DNA from 4 places in the Erwinia sp. 009765445 genome. Region 4 is predicted to be linked to each of the others. Evidence: predicted binding sites of a transcription regulator. Region 4 holds the regulator's gene; each other region holds the start of a gene.
What was found. The regulator Fur, encoded in region 4, represses iron uptake genes when iron is present. The targets are predictions, from matches to a motif close to ATAATAATGAGAACNACTATCAA.
Positions count from the first base shown of each region.

Region 1: efeU (iron uptake transporter permease EfeU) is a predicted target of Fur. The motif match lies at 1,504-1,526, and genes of this name have one in related genera.
Region 2: AC3Y5R_RS11655 (TonB-dependent siderophore receptor) is a predicted target of Fur. The motif match lies at 1,641-1,663, and genes of this name have one in related genera.
Region 3: fepB (Fe2+-enterobactin ABC transporter substrate-binding protein) is a predicted target of Fur. The motif match lies at 1,696-1,718, and genes of this name have one in related genera.

Region 1 covers NZ_JBYUWC010000001.1:306,057-311,867, reverse strand. The annotation lists gene putP (sodium/proline symporter PutP) at 1-1,323, shown strand, start outside; gene efeU (iron uptake transporter permease EfeU) at 1,583-2,416, shown strand; gene efeO (iron uptake system protein EfeO) at 2,470-3,594, shown strand; gene efeB (iron uptake transporter deferrochelatase/peroxidase subunit) at 3,601-4,887, shown strand; gene phoH (phosphate starvation-inducible protein PhoH) at 5,465-5,811, shown strand, end outside.
Region 2 covers NZ_JBYUWC010000009.1:57,111-62,921, forward strand. The annotation lists gene treA (alpha,alpha-trehalase TreA) at 1-1,533, shown strand, start outside; gene AC3Y5R_RS11655 (TonB-dependent siderophore receptor) at 1,762-3,879, shown strand; gene AC3Y5R_RS11660 (GlsB/YeaQ/YmgE family stress response membrane protein) at 3,934-4,182, opposite strand; gene AC3Y5R_RS11665 (flagellar brake protein) at 4,357-5,094, shown strand; gene AC3Y5R_RS11670 (hypothetical protein) at 5,314-5,550, shown strand; gene emtA (membrane-bound lytic murein transglycosylase EmtA) at 5,535-5,811, opposite strand, start outside.
Region 3 covers NZ_JBYUWC010000014.1:71,416-77,226, reverse strand. The annotation lists gene AC3Y5R_RS16270 (TonB-dependent siderophore receptor) at 1-399, opposite strand, end outside; gene fepB (Fe2+-enterobactin ABC transporter substrate-binding protein) at 677-1,639, opposite strand; gene cgtA (Obg family GTPase CgtA) at 1,815-2,993, opposite strand; gene rpmA (50S ribosomal protein L27) at 3,235-3,492, opposite strand; gene rplU (50S ribosomal protein L21) at 3,508-3,819, opposite strand; gene ispB (octaprenyl diphosphate synthase) at 4,075-5,046, shown strand; gene AC3Y5R_RS16240 (helix-turn-helix domain-containing protein) at 5,252-5,512, shown strand; gene murA (UDP-N-acetylglucosamine 1-carboxyvinyltransferase) at 5,564-5,811, opposite strand, start outside.
Region 4 covers NZ_JBYUWC010000006.1:231,021-236,831, reverse strand. The annotation lists gene seqA (replication initiation negative regulator SeqA) at 1-494, opposite strand, end outside; gene ybfF (esterase) at 746-1,510, shown strand; gene ybfE (LexA regulated protein) at 1,659-1,940, shown strand; gene fldA (flavodoxin FldA) at 2,102-2,632, shown strand; gene fur (ferric iron uptake transcriptional regulator) at 2,954-3,397, shown strand; gene AC3Y5R_RS08595 (beta-N-acetylhexosaminidase) at 3,464-5,811, opposite strand, start outside.

The DNA.
Region 1 (5,811 bases), on a different contig from region 4:
GATATGAGCGGCTGGCTGCTGATGGGCCTGCCCGGCGCGATCTTCCTCTCGGGCATCTCCGAAAGCTGGATTGCCATTGGCCTGACTATCGGTGCCTGGCTCAACTGGAAAATCGTCGCTGGCCGCCTGCGCGTGCAGACCGAGCATCATGACAACGCGCTGACGTTGCCTGACTTTTTCTCCAGCCGTTTTGAGGACAAAAGCAAACTGCTGCGGGTAATATCCGCGCTGGTTATTCTGGTCTTCTTCACTATCTACTGTGCTTCCGGCATCGTGGCAGGGGCGCGTTTGTTCGAAAGCACCTTCGGTATGAGCTATGAAACGGCGCTGTGGGCCGGTGCTGCTGCGACTATTATTTATACCTTTGTCGGCGGGTTCCTCGCCGTGAGCTGGACCGATACTGTGCAGGCCAGCCTGATGATCTTCGCGCTGATCCTCACACCGGTGATGGTCATTTTCGCGGTAGGTGGCCTGGGCGATTCGCTGGCTGTCATTGAGGCAAAGAGCGTTGAAAACCTCGATATGCTGAAGAACCTGAACTTTGTGGCGGTGATTTCTCTGCTGGGCTGGGGACTGGGTTACTTCGGTCAGCCGCATATTCTTGCCCGCTTCATGGCGGCAGATTCGCACCGCTCAATCCGTACCGCCCGCCGTATCGGTATGGCGTGGATGATCCTGTGCCTGGCTGGCGCCGTGGCAGTCGGTTTCTTTGGCATTGCTTACTTCCAGAACCATCCGGAGCAGGCCGCAGGCGTAACTCAGAATGGCGAGCGGATCTTTATTGAGCTGGCCCGTATTCTGTTCAATCCCTGGATTGCCGGAATTCTGCTGTCGGCCATTCTGGCAGCGGTGATGTCCACCCTGAGCTGCCAGCTGCTGGTATGCTCCTCGGCGCTGACTGAAGATCTGTATAAAAACTTCCTGCGCAAGCACGCATCCCAGCGCGAGCTGGTCTGGGTTGGTCGTGCGATGGTACTGCTGGTGGCGGTGATTGCTATTGCGCTGGCCTCCAATCCTGAAAACCGCGTGCTGGGCCTGGTGAGCTACGCCTGGGCCGGTTTTGGTGCCGCCTTCGGTCCGGTGGTGCTGTTCTCGCTGATCTGGAAGCGGATGACCCGCAACGGCGCACTCGCCGGGATGGTGATCGGTGCGGCGACCGTGCTGGTATGGAAACAGTATGCCTGGCTGGATCTGTATGAAATCATCCCTGGCTTCCTGTTCGCCAGCGTGGCGATCGTGCTGGTCAGCCTGATGGGCCGCGAGCCTTCAGCCGCAGCGCAGCAACGTTTTGCCGCTGCCGAGGCCGAATATAACGCGGATTAAACTTTTCGGGCCGCACTCCGCGGCCCCTTTTCTTAACGCCCTCTGACTTCCACTTAATTCCAGCATTCAGACCTTCGGACTGATTAGCCCTCCCTGTCCCATCTCCTCAGGCTCAGCACACTTGTCGCTGCTTTTTGGCAAAATACGAAAATACCCGGTTGCCCACTTGTATTTTCTTGCACGATAATGATAATCGGTATCGTTTCGATTTACGTTTCTTTACCCGAACTGAACTTCTTTCACACGCGAGGGTGTTGGCATGTTTGTCCCGTTTCTCATTATGTTACGCGAAGGGCTGGAAGCCGCGCTGATCGTCAGCCTGATTGCCAGTTACCTGAAGCGCACCCAACGCAGTGAATGGTTTGGGGCTATGTGGGCAGGGGTGTTTCTCGCCGCCGCGCTGTGCCTCGGTTTGGGCTATTTCATCAATGAAACCACCGGCGAGTTCCCACAGAAAGAGCAGGAACTGTTTGAGGGAATTGTGGCGGTGATCGCCGTCTGTATCCTGACCTGGATGGTGTTCTGGATGCGCAAAGTGTCACGCAACGTGAAGGCGCAACTGGAAGGCGCAGTCGACAATGCCCTGCAGAAAGGCAAGGGCAGTGGCTGGGCGCTGATTGGCATGGTGTTCCTGGCCGTGGCGCGCGAAGGGCTGGAGTCGGTATTCTTCCTGCTGGCGGCATTCCAGCAGGACGTTGGCATTGCACCTCCTCTCGGAGCGATGCTGGGCCTGGCGACCGCCATCATCCTTGGCATGTTGCTCTACTGGGGCGGCGTGCGTCTGAACCTGGCGGCATTCTTCAAATGGACCAGCCTGTTCATTCTCTTTGTTGCTGCCGGGCTGGCCGCTGGTGCGATCCGCGCCTTCCATGAGGCCGGTTTGTGGAACCACTTCCAGGACGTGGCGTTTGACCTGAGCAATTCGCTCTCCACCAGTACGCTGTTCGGTACGCTGCTGGAAGGCTTCTTCGGCTACCAGGAAACCCCAAGCGTCAGCGAAGTGGCGGTCTGGTTTATCTATTTAATACCCGCGCTACTGCTGTTCTTTTTGCCCGCGCGCCCTGAGGCTGCTGCAATACGCACTTCGCGTTAAGCCTCTCTCCGTGCCTGCCTGGCAGGCATTACTTTTTTCACAGGGATTAACTTATGACTCTTCGTTTTCGTCAGTCTGCGCTGACTGCTGCACTCCTTGCTCTGCTGGCCGGTTCTTCTGCTGCGATGGCGGCGGATGTTCCTCAGGTTAAAATCACTGTGAATGACAAACAGTGCGATCCGATGACCGTTACCGTCAACGCCGGTAAAACCCAGTTTGTGATCCAGAACAACAGCCAGAAAGGGCTGGAGTGGGAGATCCTGAAAGGGGTGATGGTGGTGGAAGAGCGCGAGAATATTGCGCCAGGTTTCACGCAGAAACTGACTGCCAACCTGGAAGCGGGTGAGTACGACCTTACCTGCGGCCTGCTGAGCAACCCGAAAGGCAAGCTGATTGTGAAAGGGACTAACGGCCCGTCCAACGGCAAGCCGGACGTGATGCAGCTGGTGGGACCGATTGCAGAATACAAGGTGTATGTCACCAAAGAAGTGGCCGAACTGGTTGCCGGAACCAAAGCCTTCACTGACGCGGTGAAAGCGGGCGATATCGAAAAAGCCAAAGCCCTGTATGCGCCAACCCGTAAACACTACGAGCGTATCGAACCGATTGCCGAGCTGTTCTCCGATCTCGACAGCAGCATTGATGCCCGTGAAGATGACTACGAGAAGAAAGCTGAAGATCCTAAGTTCACCGGCTGGCACCGCCTGGAAAAAGCGCTTTTTGGTGACAACAGCACCAAAGGCATGAGCGAGTATGCTGACAAGCTGAACACCGACACGCTGGATCTGCAGAAGCGCGTTGACGAGCTGGCCTTCCCGCCGAGCAAAGTCGTCGGTGGCGCTGCGGGTCTGATCGAAGAGGTTGCCTCCAGCAAGATCTCCGGCGAAGAAGACCGTTACAGCCGTACCGATCTCTCTGACTTCCAGGCGAATGTCGATGGCGCACAGAAAATTGTCGACCTGCTGCGTCCAATGCTGCAGAAAGCCGATGCCGCGCTGCTGGCTAAAGTTGATGTCAACTTCAGGAAAGTTGACAGCATTCTCTCGAAATATCGTACCAAAGACGGCTACGAATCTTACGACAAGCTGACCGACGCTGACCGCAATGCGATGAAAGGCCCGATCACCACCCTGGCGGAAGATTTGTCCAAACTGCGTGGTACGCTGGGTCTGGATTAATTGATCATGGCAAGACAACCTTCTGACAACGCACTGCTCGCTTCGCGTCGTCGTTTACTGAAAGGAATGGGCATCCTCAGCGGTGCCCTCGCTGTCAGCGGCGGCTGTCCGGTTCATGCCGCCCCGGATAATAAATCCTTCTCGCCGGGTGCGTTGTCACCTAATGCCCGGCAGGAAGCGCAGCCTTACTATGGCCCGCATCAGGCGGGCATCATCACGCCGCAACAGGCGTCGATGATGCTGGTGGCCTTCGACGTGCTGGCAACGGATAAGGCCGATCTGGAACGCCTGTTCCGCCTGCTGGATAACCGCATCGCTTTTCTCACCAAAGGTGGCAAAGCGCCGCTGGTGACCAATCCGCAGCTGCCGCCAATGGACTCCGGGATCCTCGGTGATGATATCTATCCGGATAACCTGACCATTACCGTTTCAGCCGGTCACTCACTGTTCGACGACCGCTATGGTCTGCAGGCCCACAAGCCGCTGAAGCTGCAGGCAATGACCCGCTTTCCTAACGATGCGCTGGATGGCAGCCTGTGTCACGGCGATCTGCTGCTGCAAATCTGCGCCAACACCAACGACACGGTGATCCACGCGCTGCGCGATATCATCAAGCACTCGCCGGATCTTCTTAGCGTGCGCTGGCGGCGGGAAGGGTTTATTTCCGACCATGCCGCACGCAGCAAAGGGAAAGAGACGCCGATTAACCTGCTGGGCTTTAAGGATGGTACGGCCAATCCTGACACCAGCAATCAGCCGCTGATGGAGTCCATTCTGTGGGTGTCGGCGGAGCAGGGGGAACCGGCCTGGGCGGTGAACGGCAGCTATCAGGCGGCGCGAATTATCCAGTTTCACGTGGAATTCTGGGATCGTACGCCGCTGCAGGAGCAGCAGACCATCTTTGGCCGCGTGAAGCACAGCGGCGCGCCTCTGGGGATGCAGAACGAGCACGATGTGCCGGATTATGCCAGCGATCCTGACGGCAACATCACGCCAATGGATGCGCATATTCGCCTGGCTAACCCGCGTACGCCGGAAACGCAAAATAACCTGATGCTGCGCCGTGGCTACAGTTATTCCCTTGGCGTTTCCAATGCCGGCCAGCTGGAAATGGGCCTGCTTTTCGTCTGTTATCAGCATGATTTGGAAAAAGGCTTTCTGACTGTGCAAAAAAGGCTCAACGGCGAAGCGCTTGAAGAATATATCAGGCCGATCGGCGGCGGTTACTTTTTTGTTCTGCCGGGTGTTCCTGATGATAAACATTATCTTGGGCAATCTTTGCTGGAAGCATGAGTGATTTTTTCTGGCCTCCTGCCCGTGTTCCGTGCGGGAGGTTGTTTTTTGCGCAAATAAACCATTCGGTCGATTTTCCTGACCAGATGACGAAAGTTCCTAAATATTTTTCAGCTGTCGTTATTATCCAACTGCATGATTTACAAGATAAGTTTAATTTAGTAACGCTTTACTTCCCGGTTATATTGGAATTTTTACTCGTCTGAAGTAAAAATTGATGTTGCATTCAGGTTCAAATCTGTTGCACTTTATTCACATCAGATGTCGGCAGTGTTCCTGTGTCCACCACGGAGATCGCGAATGGTAAAGTCCTTTAACGGACAGGAGCGTCAGAAAATACATATCGCTTACCCTCGTGAGGGCCTTACTGCCCCAACGACTTCCTCTTCTCTTTACCATTCCAGCATTCATTCTGAATTCAGTGTAACCCGGTGCCCGGCGGCGTTCGTACAACGCTGTGTACCGCTCTTAACGGCCAGACAAGGCTTAAAAGGAAGCCACCAAAACCTCTAAAGCGTTCACGTAATCGCGTCGATAATAAAGATGCGGGAAATGAAACCAACTGTAAGGTGCCACTATGGGAAGACAGAAAGCAGTGATCAAAGCTCGTCGTGAAGCAAAACGTGTGCTTCGTAGCGATTCACGCAGTCACCGTCAGCGTGAAGAAGAATCGGTCACCTCGCTGGTGCAGATGGGTGGGTTGGACTCCATTGGCATGGCTCGCGACACCCGCGACCACTCGCCGATTGAAGCCCGTAATGAAGCTCAGGCGCACTATCTCAAAGCCATAGAAAGCAAACAGCTGATCTTCGCTACCGGCGAAGCAGGCTGCGGTAAAACCTGGATCAGCGCCGCAAAAGCGGCCGAGGCCCTGATACATAAGGATGTTGACAGGATCATAGTGACGCGGCCTGTGCTGCAGGC
Region 2 (5,811 bases), on a different contig from region 4:
GATATCCGTTTAGGGCCTCTCTTCCATGAGGTACAGGCGGCAAAACTGTTCCCTGACCAGAAAACCTTTGCTGATGCCATTCCGAAAAGTAATCCCTCCTCCATTCTGGCTGACTGGCAGATGCAGAAGAAGCAGCGCAATTTCGATTTGCGTCATTTCGTTGACACCAACTTCACCCTGCCTGCGGATGGCGAAAAATATGTGCCACCAGCCGGGCAGAGCCTGCGGGAACACATCGATGGTCTGTGGCCGGTACTGACGCGCTCAGCGAGCCAGGCTAACCAGTGGGATTCGCTGCTGCCGCTGCCGAAACCGTATGTCGTGCCGGGCGGCCGCTTCCGCGAGGTCTATTACTGGGACAGTTATTTTACCATGCTGGGCCTGGCCGAGAGCGGCCACTGGGATCGCGTGCAGGATATGGTGGAGAACTTCGCCTCGCTGCTGGATAAATACGGCCATATCCCTAACGGTAACCGCAGCTACTATCTCAGCCGGTCCCAGCCGCCGTTCTTCAGCATGATGGTCGATCTGCTGGCGCAGCATGAGGGCGACAGCGCTTACAGCAAATATCTGCCTGAACTGCAAAAAGAGTACGACTACTGGATGGCGGATGCTGATAAGCTGAAACCGGGCGAAGCCAGCAAGCGCGTGGTGAAGCTGAAAGATGGCACCCTGCTTAACCGCTACTGGGATGCACGCGACGTGCCGCGTACGGAATCTTATATGGATGACATCGCCAACGCGAAAAATGTCACTGAGCGTAATAAAGGAGAGCTGTATCGCGATCTGCGTGCCGGTGCGGCTTCAGGATGGGATTTCAGTTCGCGCTGGTTTGCCAAGCCGGGTGACCTCTCCACCATTCAGACCACCACTATTCTGCCGGTCGATCTGAACTCGCTGATGTTCCATCTTGAGCAGACTCTCGCCCATGCCAACAAGCTGGCGAAGAACGACGAGGTCAGCCAGCGTTTCGACGCGCTGGCGAAAAAGCGTCAGGATGCGATCAATCGCTATCAGTGGAATAGCAGGCAAGGCTGGTACGCCGACTATGACTGGCAGAAAGCCGCTGTACGCCCGCAGCTGACCGCTGCCACCCTGTTCCCGCTCTACCTGAAAGTAGCGAAGGAGGATAAAGCAGCCAAAACCGCGACGGCAGTACAGAAACAGCTGGTGAAAGAAGGCGGTCTGGTCACCACCACCAATAACAACGGGCAACAGTGGGATGCGCCAAACGGCTGGGCACCGCTGCAGTGGGCAGCTGTCGAAGGGCTGAATAATTATGGCAAACAGACGCTGGCAAAAGATATTGGCATGCGCTTCCTGAACAACGTGCAGACCACCTATGACAAACAACACAAGCTGGTGGAGAAATACGTTGTTGAAGGCAAAGGCCTGGGCGGAGGCGGCGGCGGTGAATATCCACTGCAGGACGGATTCGGCTGGACCAACGGCGTTACGCTGAAACTGATGGACCTCTACTGTCCGAAAGGGGTCACCTGTAATAACGTCGGTGATATCACCAAAGGTCAGTAATCCTCTGGCGGCACTCCGTTGCCGCCCAAATTAGCCCACCCTGATAATTCCCTTATCTTTCCAGGTGAATATATAAGCAAAATCAATGCTTGAAACACGTTAACGAAAAGATAATAATTCTCATTGAGATTATCATAAATCTTTACATTACCTAACTGCGCGTCTTTCAGCTGTTCCCCTGCGCAGGCGGATCTATTTTGCTCGCATTTATTTGTAAGGGATTTGACAATGAGAATGGCTTTTACCCTGAAGCGTTCCGTTCTGCTTTGCGCCATCGCGCTTGCCACACCAGCCCTCTCCTTTGCCGCTGATACCCTGGTGGTAACCGCTCAACCAACAGAAACGGCGACCACACCGACCATCGGTTACACTGCAAAAACCAGCAAAGGCGCGACCAAGACCGATCGTCCCCTGATCACTACCGCCCAGTCCGTCTCCGTGGTAACCCGCCAGCAGATGGAAGACCAGGGCGCTCTGGACGTAAACCAGGCGCTGAACTATACCGCCGGTGCCTTTACCAACTTTGCCGGTGCAGCCAGCCGTTACGATACCGTTTCACTGCGTGGCTTCCATGGTGGCGATGTTGACAATATCTTCCTCGACGGCCTGCGCCTGATGAGCGATCCGGGCAGTTACAACGTGCTGCAGGTCGATCCGTGGTTCCTCGATCGCATCGACGTGATCAAAGGGCCTTCTTCTGCCCTGTATGGTCAGACCGTGCCTGGCGGGTTGGTGATGGAAACCTCCAAACGTCCGCAGTTCACCCAGGAGGGCCACTTCCGTGCTTCTACCGGGACCAACAGTACCAACAGCGCGGCTTTTGATTATACCAATGCGATCAACGATCAGTGGGCGTTTCGCCTGACCGGCATCACCCGCAACAGCAACACGCAATATGACCACACCCGCGAAGAGAAATACGCTATCTCCCCTTCCCTGCTCTGGCAGCCGGACGAGGATACCTCTTTGCTGTTGCGCGCTTATCTGCAGAAAGATCCTTCAGGCGGTTACCACAGCGCGGTGCCGGGTGACGGCAGCATTACTGAACACAACGGCCGTCGGCTTAGCACCGGCTTCTATGACGGCGACAGCTCGCTGGATCAGTTCAAGCGTAATGAGCAGATTTACAGCTATGAATTCGCTCACCGCTTCAACGACACCTGGGCGTTCCGCTCAAACGCCAGCTACTCGCACTCAAACGTCGACCTCGATCAGGTCTATCAGATTGGCTGGGACACCACTAACCCGGATCTGCTGAACCGCTACTACTCCGGCTCCCGTTCTTCACTGGATGCCTTCGCCCTGGATAATCAGCTGGAAGCGGACTTCGCCACCGGCGAGCTGGAGCATAAAGTGGTGCTGGGTGCGGAATACCATCAGTACAAAAATGACCTGAGCGATGCCAGCGGTTACGCTAACCAGCTGAACGCCCTGACCGGTGAAGCGATCGGCCCGCGTCAGAGCTACACCTTCTTTGATTCGCAGCGTCGCTACTATCAGACCGGGGTGTATCTGCAGGATGAGATGACGTGGCAGAAATGGCATCTGGACGTATCCGGTCGTTATGACCGCATTGTTTCGCAGACAGATAACTATGATTTCGGTACCAAATATCGTCGTCAGGATGACCACGTCAGTGGCCGTGCCGCGCTGCTGTATGCCTTTGATAACGGCATTTCACCTTACGCCAGCTACAGTCAGGCGATCACCCCGCAGTCACTGTCCGGTGAAGACGGTAATCTGCTGAAGCCAACCACCTCTGAGCAGTATGAAACGGGTGTGAAATACCAGCCGGTGGGAACTTCTGACATGTACTCCATCGCGCTTTACGATTTGACGCAGAAAGATGTCGGCAACCGCGTGGTGGTGGGCTCTTACTACGAACCGGCCGGGAAAGTCCATTCACAGGGCGTGGAACTGGAAGCCCGCAACCAGCTGACTCCGCGTCTGAGCACCATTGCTAACTACACGCTGAACCACGTGCGCTACAAAGATTCCGTGGACGGTAACGACGGCCACACGCCATACGTTACCCCGGACTCCATGGCTTCGGCCTGGGCGAAATACCAGTTCGACTACGGGATCAGCGTCGGGGCTGGCGTGCGGTACATCGGCAAACAGTGGGCGGATAATGAAAACACCACTCGCCTGCCTTCTGTCACCCTGTTCGACGCCTCCGTGCGTGCCGACCTGGGTGCCTGGAATAGCAGCCTGAAAGGCGCGTTCGTGCAGGTTAATGCCAACAACCTGACCGATCGTGATTACGTTTCTGCCTGCTACGGTACAGGCTACTGCTACTGGGGTGCTGAGCGTACAGTCATTGCCACTGTGGGTTATGATTTCTGATCTTCAGACGTAAAAAAGGGAGGCTATTGCCTCCCTTTTCTTATTTCGGGTTCGTCAGCTTTTGACTTTGCGGTAGATCCACAGCACCACGATCGCGCCAATCACGGCGACCACAAAGCTGCCAAAGTTGAAGCCATCCACCTTTCCGAAGCCAAAGAAGGTACTGATCCAGCCACCCACCACGGCACCCACCACCCCCAGGATCATGGTGATGATGAAACCACCACCATCACGACCAGGCATGATCCATTTAGCGATGATCCCGGCGATCAGACCAAAAATGATCCATGACAAAATACCCATTTACTGCTCCTTTATTTTTCCTGTTAAGACGGCATTAGTATAGGCCAGGATTATAACTCTGTGATTTGAATCCAAACTTTTTTTCAGACAAGTCTAAAGGCTCACGCCGCGTTGCCGATAATTCGTCCTGTCACCGCTGACAGCGCGTTTTTTGACATTCAACTGGAGTCGAATGTGAAAGAAGAAGATAAAGAACAGTACCTCAAGCGTGGCCCGCTGGCCGTGCTGGGCGTTTTGAAGAATCTGCTGAAGAACGAAACGCCAGTGATGGTTTCACACAGCAGAGGACAGTTTATTACCAAATTGCTCTCCGCCGACCAGGACCGCCTGGTGGTCGATTACGGCAGCAATGACTACGACAACCAGCTGGCTTTGGAGGCTCAGGAGCTGTATCTGACGGCGGAAACGCACGGTGCAAAAGTGGAGTTTGCTCTCACCTCACTTGAAGCCGCCAGCCATGACGGGCTGCCTGCGTTTGGTGCCGACCTGCCAGACTTGCTGTGGATGATCCAGCGCCGCGAGTTTTTCCGCGTCTCTGCCCCACTCGATCCGGTCTTTTACTGCTACGTGAACTGGCCGGACGGCAGCGGCGAAGGCCGGATGCGTCTGCAGGATCTATCGCTGGGCGGGATTGGCGTGCTGGGTGACTCTACCGTACCAGCTGGTCTGAAAGGCGGAGAACAGTTCAGGCAATTGCGCGTGGAGCTGGGTGAATATGGCCGTTTTGAAGTGGATGCGCAGTTGATCAACGTCGGGAAACGCAGTGTGGTGGGCAATAAAAATGAAACTGTGGTGACTCCCCGTCTCAGCTTCCGTTTTGTCACCATGAATGCCGGGCAGGAACGTCAGCTGCAGCAGGTGATCTTCTCGCTGGAGAGGCTGGCCCGTGATAAAGCCAACCGCTTCCAGTAACGCTGTTCTTCGGGCCGCCGCAGCAGCCCTTAGCCCTCAGATAGTTTTGTTCTCAAGCACTATCTCACCTTTTAATTATTCAGGCGTTTTCAGGAATGGCGGTTACACCGCATTGAGGATATACAGACCAGCGTAAATGTTCAGTACGCCCCGGCTACCAGCCTTCCGTAGAAGGCACCGGCGATTGCCGGTAAAGCAATCGAAGAGATCCAGGGGCCAATGACGCTCAGACCCAACGAGAAAGTGAACCGGTGGAAGATGTGGCTTCAGCGCACCGCGCTGCCGGAAGCGATTGGTTTTGCCTGTAAGGTCAGCGCATTCCATCCAGAAATATGGCGGGCAGAGTTGGTTCCCTTAACTTGCCGGGCTGAAAAGCGAGCTGGCAACGGCACATGTCTGGCAGGAAGCTGGCGGGCTGGAAATCAGCCCGCCGCTGAACATCAGATGGTGCGGTAAGCCGTGGTGACTTTCCACAGATAGCGTGGGGCCTGAGCGGCCGGATGTTTATCCTGCACGTGCTGATAAAACTCTTCCGGAGTCATCGAGTTAATCATCGCAATCGCCCGATCCCTGTCGCGGGAGAAGGTTCTCAACAGCGCACCCGCGCCGTTGGCATAGGAAACAATCGTCGCATAGCGCATTGTTTCCGGATTACGGATGCCGGACAGCGACTGGTCCTGCAGGATTTTCAGGTACGCCGTGCCGATATCAATGTTC
Region 3 (5,811 bases), on a different contig from region 4:
GGCCGCAGCAGGTCCCCTAATCACTTCAATATGATCAACCATCTCTGGCGGCACCCAGTCAGTATCACCACGGGTATCACGCTCACCACGCCAGCCCAGACGGACAGAGTTACGGCTGGAGACCGGCATACCATCAATCAGGATCAGGGTGTTTTCCGGCCCCATTCCGCGAATGTCGATCTGACGGTTATTGCCACGCTGCCCGCTGGTCGAGTTGCCGGTCAGGTTAACGCCCGGCATGGTGCGAATAATTTCAGACAGATCACGGGCAGGAGGACGTTTTTTGATTTCGTCAGCGGTGATGGTCGAAACGCCCGGAGCCTGAAGATTCTGCTGTGCGGCAGTCACCACCAGCGTACCCGCAGTGTCAGCATCGGCAGCCATCACCGTTGTCACCATCCCAAGTTCAATAAAGATAGCTAAAGATAAACGCGATAATTTTTTCAAAGGTCTGATTCCCTGCAGATCCGCCCCACCCGTATTTTCGGGGCAAGTTATAAAGTAAATGGGCGGAAATACATTATTGCAAATAAAAACAATTATCAATTCGATTATTCATCGTATTCTCATTGAAATGCCTTTTATTTGTAGTGGTTACGACAGATGATTAATCAATCAGATCCGGCGGAGAGAAGAGAAAAGTGCCCGTCAGCTTAAGCAACTGCCGGGCCAGTAATCAGGATTTACTGAACAGCTGCTCAAGGCGGGTCAGCAGATGATTGGCACTGTAGTAATCAAGACGGAAGCTGTCGTAACCCAGAGTCCAGACGTGACCGGCGCGAATCGCCCCAGATCCCGCAACCAGAGGTTCGGACAGTAATGCCGCGTTGCCCGAATCATCGGTAGCGAACATCAGCACCGACCTTCCGGTGATTCCGGTAGCCAGCGTCTCGCCGCTGAGTGGGATAATGTCTTTACGCTTCAGGCGCTGGCTTCCGCGTAGAATCGTTTCAGGCGGTGTGGCCAGCGTAAAACCCAGCGACACCAGCATCTTGCCCTGCGCTGATTCCCCGGTCCACAGGTTAACAATATGAGCATGAGGATTATAAACCAGCGCGGAGACCGGCTGTGGCGGCAGTGCCAGCTTCGCTTTCACTTCCGCCTCGCGCTGCGCGTAAGACTGAATGGAACGCTCAGCTCCGGCTTCATTGCCCGTGGCCTGAGCAAGCTCCCGCTCAACCTGCTGCCAGCTCTTGTCGTCATAGTTGATGACCAGCGTCGGTGCGATAACCGAAAGACGATCGTAAAACGCGATGGCGGAATCATTGCCGGTGGCGCTGACCACAATCAGATCGGGTTTTTCAGCCGCAATAGTCTCCAGATTCGGTTCACCGGAATAGAGCCGCTTCACGCCTTGCTGCACGGCAATATCCCCCCATTGGCGGAAGAAACCCTGCTTATCGGCGAAGCGCTGCCCCGGCATGGTGGCGGCGCTGGCAACAACCGGCGCACCAATCGCCAGTAGCGAACCGGTCAGCGTGACGCTGGTTGATACGATACGTTGAGGCTGATGTTGCAGAACCAGCGGCCCCTCATGGCCAGGCACCGAACGTGGCCAGCCATCGGCAGCACGGCCGGGTGGGGAGAGGATCAGGGCGCACAGCAACAGCGAAGATAAGCGTAAAACAGCAAGTCTCATTTTGATTGGCTCTTTCAGCGAAAGGGGAGCAGCCGGGCTGATCCGTAGAAGAGAGAATGATAATGATTATCTTTATTGTTTGAAAGCGGTATTTGCTTCGGAAAGAGGCTTGATCAGTGGCGGGGTCACGCAGACACAAAAGTAAAAAGGGACACCAATGTGTCCCTTCAGAAGATTAACGTTGATAGATAATTTCGACGCCTTCGTCGTCTTCATCATCCCAGTCGTCATCCCAGTCATCATCTTCTTCCACCGGCTCGGCAGCTTCTTCCAGCTGCTGGCGATGGTAGTCATCCCACATGAACTCCACTTTCTCAGGCTGCTTCTGTTCTTCTTCCGCCTCTTTCGGATTGGCGTTAATGAAGGACATTACATCCCAGCACAGTGGCGTCACGCCAACGCGATTGGCGGCAGAGATCAGATAGTATTTATCCGTCCAGCCCAGCGCTTCCGCAATGGCTTTGGCACGGGATTCCGCCTCTTCCTGATCCAGCAGGTCAACTTTGTTGAACACCAGCCAGCGCGGCTTGTTGAACAGCTTCTCGCTGTACTTTTCCAGCTCGCCGAGAATGATACGGGCATTTTCTACCGGATCGGACTCATCAATGGGAGCCAGATCGATAGTGTGCAACAGTACGCGGCAGCGTTCGAGATGTTTAAGGAAGCGAATACCCAGACCCGCACCATCAGAAGCGCCTTCGATCAGACCGGGGATGTCGGCCACCACGAAGCTCTGCTCGCTGTCCATTCGTACCACGCCAAGGCTTGGCACCAGTGTGGTAAACGGATAGTCAGCCACTTTTGGCTTGGCAGCAGAAACGGCGCGGATAAAGGTCGATTTCCCGGCGTTAGGCAGCCCCAGCATCCCGACGTCAGCCAGCAGCATCAGCTCCAGTTGCAAATCGCGTTTTTCACCCGGCGTACCCATGGTTTTCTGGCGCGGAGTACGGTTAACGGAAGATTTGAAGCGGGTGTTGCCCAGGCCGTGCCAGCCGCCTTTAGCGACCATCTGCACCTGACCGTGGGTCATCATGTCACCCAGCGTTTCTCCGGTGCCCTGATCGATAATTCGGGTGCCGACCGGCACTTTAATTACGATATCCTGCCCGCGCTTACCGGTACAATCACGGCTCTGGCCGTTTTGTCCACGCTCGGCACGGAAAGATTTTTCAAAGCGGTAGTCGATCAGGGTATTCAGGTTTTCATCGGCCTGCATGTAAACATCGCCGCCATCACCACCGTCGCCGCCATCCGGTCCGCCTCTGGGAATATATTTCTCACGGCGGAAGCTGACGCAGCCATTGCCGCCATCGCCCGCAGAAACGAGGATTGTCGCTTCATCAACAAACTTCATGTTACTTCTCCGTAAATCATTCGCCCGCACCGTTGAGTGACATTGGTCCGGGAGGATTCACCTCAGGACATCGTGCAGCTGAATATAAAGTGTACAGCAAAAAGACTTTTGCTGTGAACCCACAGGCACAGACTCTGCTTGTGGATTGAAATGCAGAATGTAAAAAGCCCCGCAATCATAGCGGGGCTTTTTGATTCGCTGCTGAAAGCGGTATCAGGTACCGCCTTCAGGCACGAAAACCTTACTCAGCAACGATGCTGATGTATTTACGGTTGTTCGGGCCTTTAACTTCGAATTTGACCTTGCCGTCTGCAGTTGCAAACAGAGTGTGGTCACGGCCGCAGCCTACGTTGGTACCCGCGTGGAACTTGGTGCCACGCTGTCGAACGATGATGCTACCTGCCAGTACGGCTTCGCCGCCGAAACGCTTAACGCCGAGACGTTTTGCATTGGAATCGCGACCATTTCGAGTGGAGCCGCCAGCTTTTTTGTGTGCCATTTGTCAGATCTCCTCTTAGGCGCTGATGCCAGTGATCTTCACATCAGTGAACCACTGACGGTGACCCTGCTGCTTACGGTAGTGTTTACGACGACGAAACTTAACAATCTTAATTTTCTCGCCACGACCGTGAGCAACGATTTCTGCTTTGATCACGCCACCTGAAACTAAAGGCGCGCCGATAGTCACTTCTTCACCGTTGGCAATCATCAGAACCTGGTCGAATTCAATCGTTTCGCCGGTTGCGATGTCCAGCTTTTCCAGGCGAACGGTCTGACCTTCGCTTACTCGGTGTTGTTTACCACCACTTTGGAAAACCGCGTACATATAAAACTCCGCTCTCGCGCTTGCCGTCTTGGTTTCAGGCTGCGCTATAAATATTCACAATAGGGCGCGAATTCTACGCAAAATCCCAGGCAATGACAAGTGTCTGTTGCGGGGTATTGCAGAAAAAAAACGCAAAGCGAATGCAAACGTTTCACGGTCGCGTTTTTCAAGTACAATCTGTTATACATTACATGCCGCAGGCACGGGTAAAGACGCTTATCATAGCAGCATACTGAGCAATAGCTGAACAGACTGATGAACTTAGAACAGATAAACGAACTCACCGCGCAGGATATGGCGGACGTCAATGCAACGATCCTGGAACAGCTGAACTCTGAGGTTTCCCTCATCAATCAGTTGGGTTACTACATCATTAGCGGCGGGGGCAAACGCATCCGTCCGATGATCGCCGTGCTGGCTGCCCGTGCGGTAAACTACTCTGGTAAACAACATGTTACCGTCGCAGCCCTGATCGAATTCATCCATACGGCCACCCTGCTTCATGACGATGTGGTTGATGAATCCGATATGCGACGGGGCAAAGCCACTGCTAATGCCGCCTTCGGCAATGCCGCCAGCGTGCTGGTCGGCGATTTCATTTATACCCGCGCCTTCCAGATGATGACCAGCCTTGGCTCGCTGCGCGTGCTGGCGCTGATGTCTGAAGCGGTAAATGTGATTGCGGAAGGAGAAGTGTTGCAGTTGATGAACTGTAACGATCCAGATATCACCGAAGAAAGCTATATGCGGGTGATTTACAGCAAGACGGCGCGTCTGTTTGAAGCTGCGGCACAATCATCCGCTATCCTCGCCTCAGCTACGCCAGAGCAGGAAAAGGCGTTGCAGGACTATGGCCGATTTATTGGCACCGCATTCCAGTTAATCGATGATTTGCTGGACTACAGCGCCGATGGCAAAACCCTGGGCAAAAACGTTGGCGATGACCTGAGCGAAGGAAAGCCAACGTTACCGCTGCTGCACGCTATGCGTAACGGCACAGCTGAACAGTCAGCGATGATCCGTGGTGCGATTGAGCAGGGAAATGGTCGCCATCTGCTGGAACCTGTTCTTGAAGCGATGCATCAGTGTGGCTCGCTGGAATGGACCCGTCAGGCCGCAGAGCAGGAAGCCGATAAAGCCATCGCGGCTCTGAAAGCCTTACCAGAATCTCCCTGGCGCAGCGCGCTGGAAGCTCTGGCACACATGTCAGTTCAACGCGAATTCTGATTTTACCTGGCGCGGATTCTCCGCGCTTTATTTTGCTTTTCCCTCTCCCTTCCCCTTTCACGATGAAAATACGCTCAGTGTTTTTCAACTTTTTGTGTAATACAACGCAAAAATTCGCACTACTTTGAGAAATTACGGGAAATTATTGGAGTAATGTAGCCACAAATTGTTATAAACAGCTCCGTGCACCATGGAGGACCAGCACATGCATAAAAAGAAAAACGATTGGCATAATGCCGATATTATTGCAGGCTTGCGTAAACAGGGCACGACACTTGCTGCCGTGTCGCGTGAGGCAGGATTGAGCTCTTCAACCCTGGCTAACGCACTGTTCCGGCCCTGGCCAAAGGGGGAGTGGCTCATCGCTGACGCATTGATGGTTCACCCTTCAGAAATCTGGCCAAGCCGGTATTTCGATCCTGTTAATCACAGCCTGATAGACCGTAAGAAGCTCATTAGAGCTTAAAAAAAGGCCGGCAGAGTCGACTCTGCCGGCCTTTCTTACTGCCCGAGGAAGTTACGCCTCGCCGCTGACTCGCTCAATGTTGGCACCCAGTGCCTTAAGTTTGTCTTCGATGTGCTCATAACCACGGTCGATATGGTAGATACGATCGACAATTGTCGTGCCTTCAGCGATACATCCTGCCAGCACCAGACTGGCCGAAGCACGCAGATCGGTTGCCATCACCTGTGCACCAGACAGTTTCTCCACGCCATGGCAGATCGCAGTGTTGCTCTCGATCTCGGCATGAGCGCCCATGCGGA
Region 4 (5,811 bases):
ATCATGCTGCGTTTGCGACCTGTGTTGGTGTTAGTGATCACCCAATACGGCGTGCCGGGAATATGTTGCGGCTTGGTATGGGTGCCATTCTGTACCAGGGTTTGTTGATTACCCGCAAAGTAGACGCGCGTGCGGCCCAGAAGTGACTCGGTAGCAGCAGCAAATGCTTTGGGATCCAGACTGTACAGGGTCGACAGAATCAGCATAAACCGGTTAACCGCTTTCTTCTGTTCAGCATATTCATCGGACAGCAGCAGCTCGCGGACTGCGCGAACGCGATCCTGAGGACGATATTCCACTTTTGCCGGTGCGGCTTCTTTCACCACCGTGACAGAAGGTGACATCGTCGCGGCCGCAGCAGAGGCGACGGGCGCAGTCTGACCAGCAGAAAATTTCAGCATCCGGCGCAAAATGTCAGAGGCGCTTTCACCAATATGCTGAGTGTGGCTGGCGATATAACGGTAGAGCTCTTCGTCGACTTCAATAGTTTTCATCTTGATCCAGTACGATTATGGCTTTATAGAGACGGAATGCGCCGTGCATCAGGCAGGTGAAATCGCACGGGCGCTGAACAATCCAGCTCTAACACGAGGATTATAAAGTTAAATCCCGCCGGGGTGTAGCGCCAGCCCTCAATAGCGGCAAAAGTCAGATAATGCCGCAAAAGGATCTGGCCGGTGGCTCCGGCAAGAAATCGTAAATTTATGATACCCTAACCCTTCGTTTCAACTGTAAGAACTTTGCCATGAAATTGAATGCCCGCTTGCAATCTGAACAATCCGCCCACTCTGGCTCTCCGGTGGTGCTGATCCACGGCCTTTTTGGCAGCCTCGATAACCTCGCCGTGCTGGCTCGTGGTTTGAAAGATGAGCGGCAGATCATTCAAATCGATGTCCGCAACCACGGATTATCTCCCCGTTCGACAGAGATGAATTACACCGCAATGGCGCAGGACGTGCTGGAAACGCTGGATGAACTGGGAATCGGTCAGTTTGTCGCAGTCGGCCACTCAATGGGCGGAAAAATTGCTATGGCCCTGACCTCGCTGGCTGCCGAACGTATTGAGCAACTGGTGGTCATCGATATGGCCCCCGTCGCCTACCCTACCCGTCACCACGATGAGATCTTTGCAGCGCTGAATGCAGTGAGCGACGCAGGCGTGAAGGTGCGCAGTGAAGCCGCCGCGATAATGCGCCAGACAATAGATGAAGAGGGAGTGATTCAATTCCTGCTGAAATCTTTTCACGAGGGCGAGTGGCGTTTTAACGTGCCGGTGCTTATGGCTTGCTATGATCGCCTTATTGGCTGGCAAGCGGTTCCTTTATGGCAGCGTCCGACACTGTTTATTCGCGGAGAACTTTCGCCGTATCTGGCTGACGAATACCGTGACGACCTGCTGGCGCAATTCCCTCAGGCGCGCGCCCATGTGATTGCCGGAGCAGGACATTGGGTTCACGCGGAGAAACCTGATGCGATTTTGCGCGCAATTCGCCGTTTTTTTGCGCTGTAAAAACAATTATTTCCTGTGAAAGCTAAATCATTGTCGCCAGGACTTTCACTGGGGTATGATGGCGCGCTAAAATTTTGTCGGCGGTCGATTTTCAGCCGACTTTACGGCCCAATCCATCAGAACTCCAGCCTTTCAGTATCACGATTCTATGGCAAAAGAAAACACGGACCGCACCACGATCGATCTGTTCGCAGATGAGCGTCGTCCGGGACGACCAAAAACCAATCCGCTGACGCGCGATGAGCAGCTGCGTATCAATAAACGCAACCAGCTCAAGCGTGATAAAGTGCGCGGGCTCAAGCGCGTGGAACTGAAAATGAACAGTGACGCGGTGGATGCCCTGAACCAGCTGGCCGAGGAGCGCAACATGAGCCGCAGCGAACTGATTGAAGAAATTGTTCTGGCGCAGCTTGCCAGCCCACAGCGCTGAACGGGCCTTTGACAGGCGAAATCTGCGCGTAATGGCAAAGCACAAAGCGACAAAAGCAGGAGGATTACTCGTTTATCCCCCTGATGCGGTCTGCTATCATTGCCGTTAACACTTTAGGCCAGCCGTCTCACATTATTAAGTTTCAAGAGGTTATTAAACTCATGGCAATCGTAGGCATTTTCTTTGGCAGCGATACGGGCAATACCGAAAACATTGCAAAAATGATCCAGAAGCAGCTCGGTAAAGAAGTTGCGGAAGTTCACGATATCGCGAAAAGCAGCAAAGAAGATCTTGAAGCCTTTGATATTCTGCTGTTGGGTATCCCAACCTGGTACTACGGCGAAGCGCAGTGCGACTGGGATGACTTCTTCCCGACGCTGGAAGAGATCGACTTTAACGGTAAACTGGTTGCGCTGTTTGGCTGTGGCGACCAGGAAGACTACGCCGAATACTTTTGTGACGCCATGGGCACCATCCGCGATATCATCGAGCCAAACGGCGCAGTAATTGTGGGCCACTGGCCAACCGAAGGCTACCATTTTGAAGCCTCAAAAGGGCTGGCAGACGACACCCATTTCCTCGGCCTGGCTATCGATGAAGATCGCCAACCAGAACTGACCGCAGAGCGTACGGAGAAGTGGGTTAAACAGATTTACGACGAGCTGCAGCTCAAAGAGATCCTTGAGGCATAATCACTGGCCTGATGTGGGAGTTATCTCACATCAGGCGTGTGGTTTTTCCTATAGAAGTAATAGGCACATTTTTGTAACTTTCATCTGCAAAACTGTACAATATCGCCATCGGTCATCTCCTGCTCTCTCAGCGCCTTTTGCCCTGAAGGCGAAAAAGGAGGCAGAGCGAAATGTTAACCCCGCATGAATGCTCCCGCACCTTTACTGTGGTTTCCATTTCGACGCATCAGTTCTATACTGGGGTGCTCAGCTTTTGCTCCGACCGATGTTCAGGGCTTTTCAGCCACTTAGTGACTAGCAAAGTAACAGGATAATATCCGCATGACTGACAATAACACCGCATTAAAGAAGGCCGGCCTGAAAGTCACGCTTCCCCGACTGAAAATTCTGGAAGTGCTTCAGGAACCTGAGGGCCATCACGTCAGTGCGGAAGACTTGTACAAACGCCTGATCGACATGGGCGAAGAGATTGGTCTGGCGACGGTTTACCGCGTTCTGAACCAGTTTGATGACGCAGGGATCGTTACCCGCCATAACTTCGAAGGCGGTAAATCCGTTTTTGAACTGACTCAGCAGCATCACCACGATCATCTGATCTGCCTGGACTGCGGCAAAGTGATTGAATTCAGCGATGAATCTATCGAATCCCGTCAGCGTGATATCGCTGAACGTCATGGCATCAAGCTCAGCAACCACAGCCTGTACCTGTATGGTCACTGTGCTGCTGGTGACTGCCGTGAAGATGATACGCTGCACGACAAGTAATCGGTACTATTAAAAAAAACCGGTGACTCTTCACCGGTTTTTTTATTTGTGTCTGACTGTCTCAGCCTACCCCTCTGGTTTTTCAACCCGGCTAAAACGATTGCCATCGCCACTGACAGAACGGATCAAAACCTCACCACTGACCGACGGACGGCTGCTGTCCTGATAACGCTGCCAGCTTTTCCCGCCATCGACCGAGTAGTCAATCGCCAGACCCGGAAGCGCGATATTGGCTTCAAGTTTGCCGTCAGTAATGCGTGCACCCGGTACTGGCAGGCGATATTGCACACCAGCCTTGTCCAGCTTGCTCAACTCACGCTGCCCCAGCAGGTTAGCAAACCGCTGCCAGTCTTTCAGCTGCGCCTGGGTATCAACGTATTTTGTTTCCCCACCGATATACTCTTTACCCGCCTGGTAATCTTGCTCCCATGCAGCCCGGTGCCAGGCTCGCTCGGCGACCGAAAACACTCGTGGGAAGATCATGTATTCCATGTTTTGATCGGTGCGCACCGTCTCACTCCACAGCTGAGCGGATATCCCGTAAGCGCCAGGCCAGGCCTTGTCTGATTTAGCGGTGAAGGTTTTGCCATCGCGATCCATCGAAGTTTCGGCATTCTGCGGCAGGTTATCCGGCGAGAAGCTGAACATTTTACGCTCATCGCTAAAGCGGGTTCCCCAATAGTATCCACGCTCCAGCGGATTCACCTCATACGGGAAGTCCATATAGACGTAGTCCGGGCTGGAGATAATCACCTCATAGCCTTTTTTCGCCCAGTCATTGGCGGAATCAAAGCCGCCCCAGTAGAGCGTATCCCAGAAGTTAACTGCCACGCGCTCAATAGCAAACGCTTTGGCATTCTCGGCATCTTTCAGACCATCCTGCCATGCCTGCATGCGGCCAATACCGTGCTGTTTAACCTGCTGACTGACCTTAAGCGCAAAATAGCTCGGCAGGTGTTCCAGGTCCTCCACCTTGCCCTCTTTGACCATGGTCTGACAAACCTGCGATTTCGCCCACGGCTTGTCCTCTTTGCTCATGTCGAGCAGGCCAGTCCCGTCAACCGGCTTGTTGATATCGGAATATCCCGGTCCGAGGCGAATGTTTTTGGCCTCGTCTCCGCCAAAGTGCCAGGTTTTAATTGGCTGCCCGGCCTCACGATGCATGGCCTGAATTTCACTGATAATTTTATCGGTGAAGCGCAGGGAAGACGCAAGGCAAGGGTTCAGATAGCTGGTACGGTCGTAGAGCTGTACCGAAGTGGTATTGGAATCATCGCCGGGATCGACCAGGCGATATTCAGAGGCTTCCGCCGTTTTGCCCTCTTTGATCAGGCGGTTGTAACGGGCTTCCATCGAGATGACGGCTGCACGGGCGTGGGCTGGCATGTCGATCTCGGGGATCACTTCAATCCCGCGAGCCGCGGCATATTTCACAATCTCGATATAGTCCTGACGGCTGAAATGGCCGGTCCCATTGTTGTCGGTTTCTGGTCCTGAACCCAGCTGCGGCAGCAGACAGCGCTGCTCGCTAAGATCGTGGCAGCGTTTAGCGCCCACATCCGTCAGCTCCGGCAGGCCAGGGATCTCAATTCGCCAGGCTTCATCATCGGTGAGATGGAAGTGGAAGACGTTGATTTTCCAGGCACCCAGTTGATCCAGCATGCGCAGCACCGCCGCTTTGCTGTGGAAGTTACGTGCAACGTCCAGGAATACGCCGCGGTAGGCAAAGCGTGGCGCATCATGTGCGCTAAGGGTGGCGATTTTCGCGCTGCCATCGGCGGGAAGCAGGGAAAGGATCGACTGCAGGCCATAGAACACGCCGTTCTGATCGTAGCCGACAACTTCAGCTTTCTCTTTGCCAATAACCAGTTGATAGCCTCCGGAAACAGTCTGCTCTTTGTTCAGCGCTTTGCTGTCAATACGGGTGGTAATTTCATAGCCAGCAGGCTGTACTTTCAGCCCCAGCAGCTGGAAGCGTTGCTTCACCGCCTGCGCTTTATCTGCCGACAGACTGGCAAGATCCAGCTTCACTCCTTTTGACAGATCGGCATCCTCAGACCGGATATCAACCTGCATCGGCGTGGGCACAATCTGTCCTCTCAATGCCGAAGAGGGCAATGTAGCCACATCACTGTTCTTGTCAAAGCGACTGCTTGCTACCATCAGCACATTTTTATCGTCCGGGGTCCGCTTCCACTGCTCGCCGAAAGGTTCGACAAAAGTGGTCAGATCTTCCGAATCAGTACTGGTGATAATTTTTGGCTTTGCATCGCCAGAGGTCACGTACCAGCGCGGCATCACATCGGTGATAAACAACTGCCAGTACTCATTGATAATCGGGATTTCTACCGTCTCACCAGCGCCGAACCCTTTGAACTTCTCCGTAGGTTCCAGCCGCGTTAAATCGCCAACGA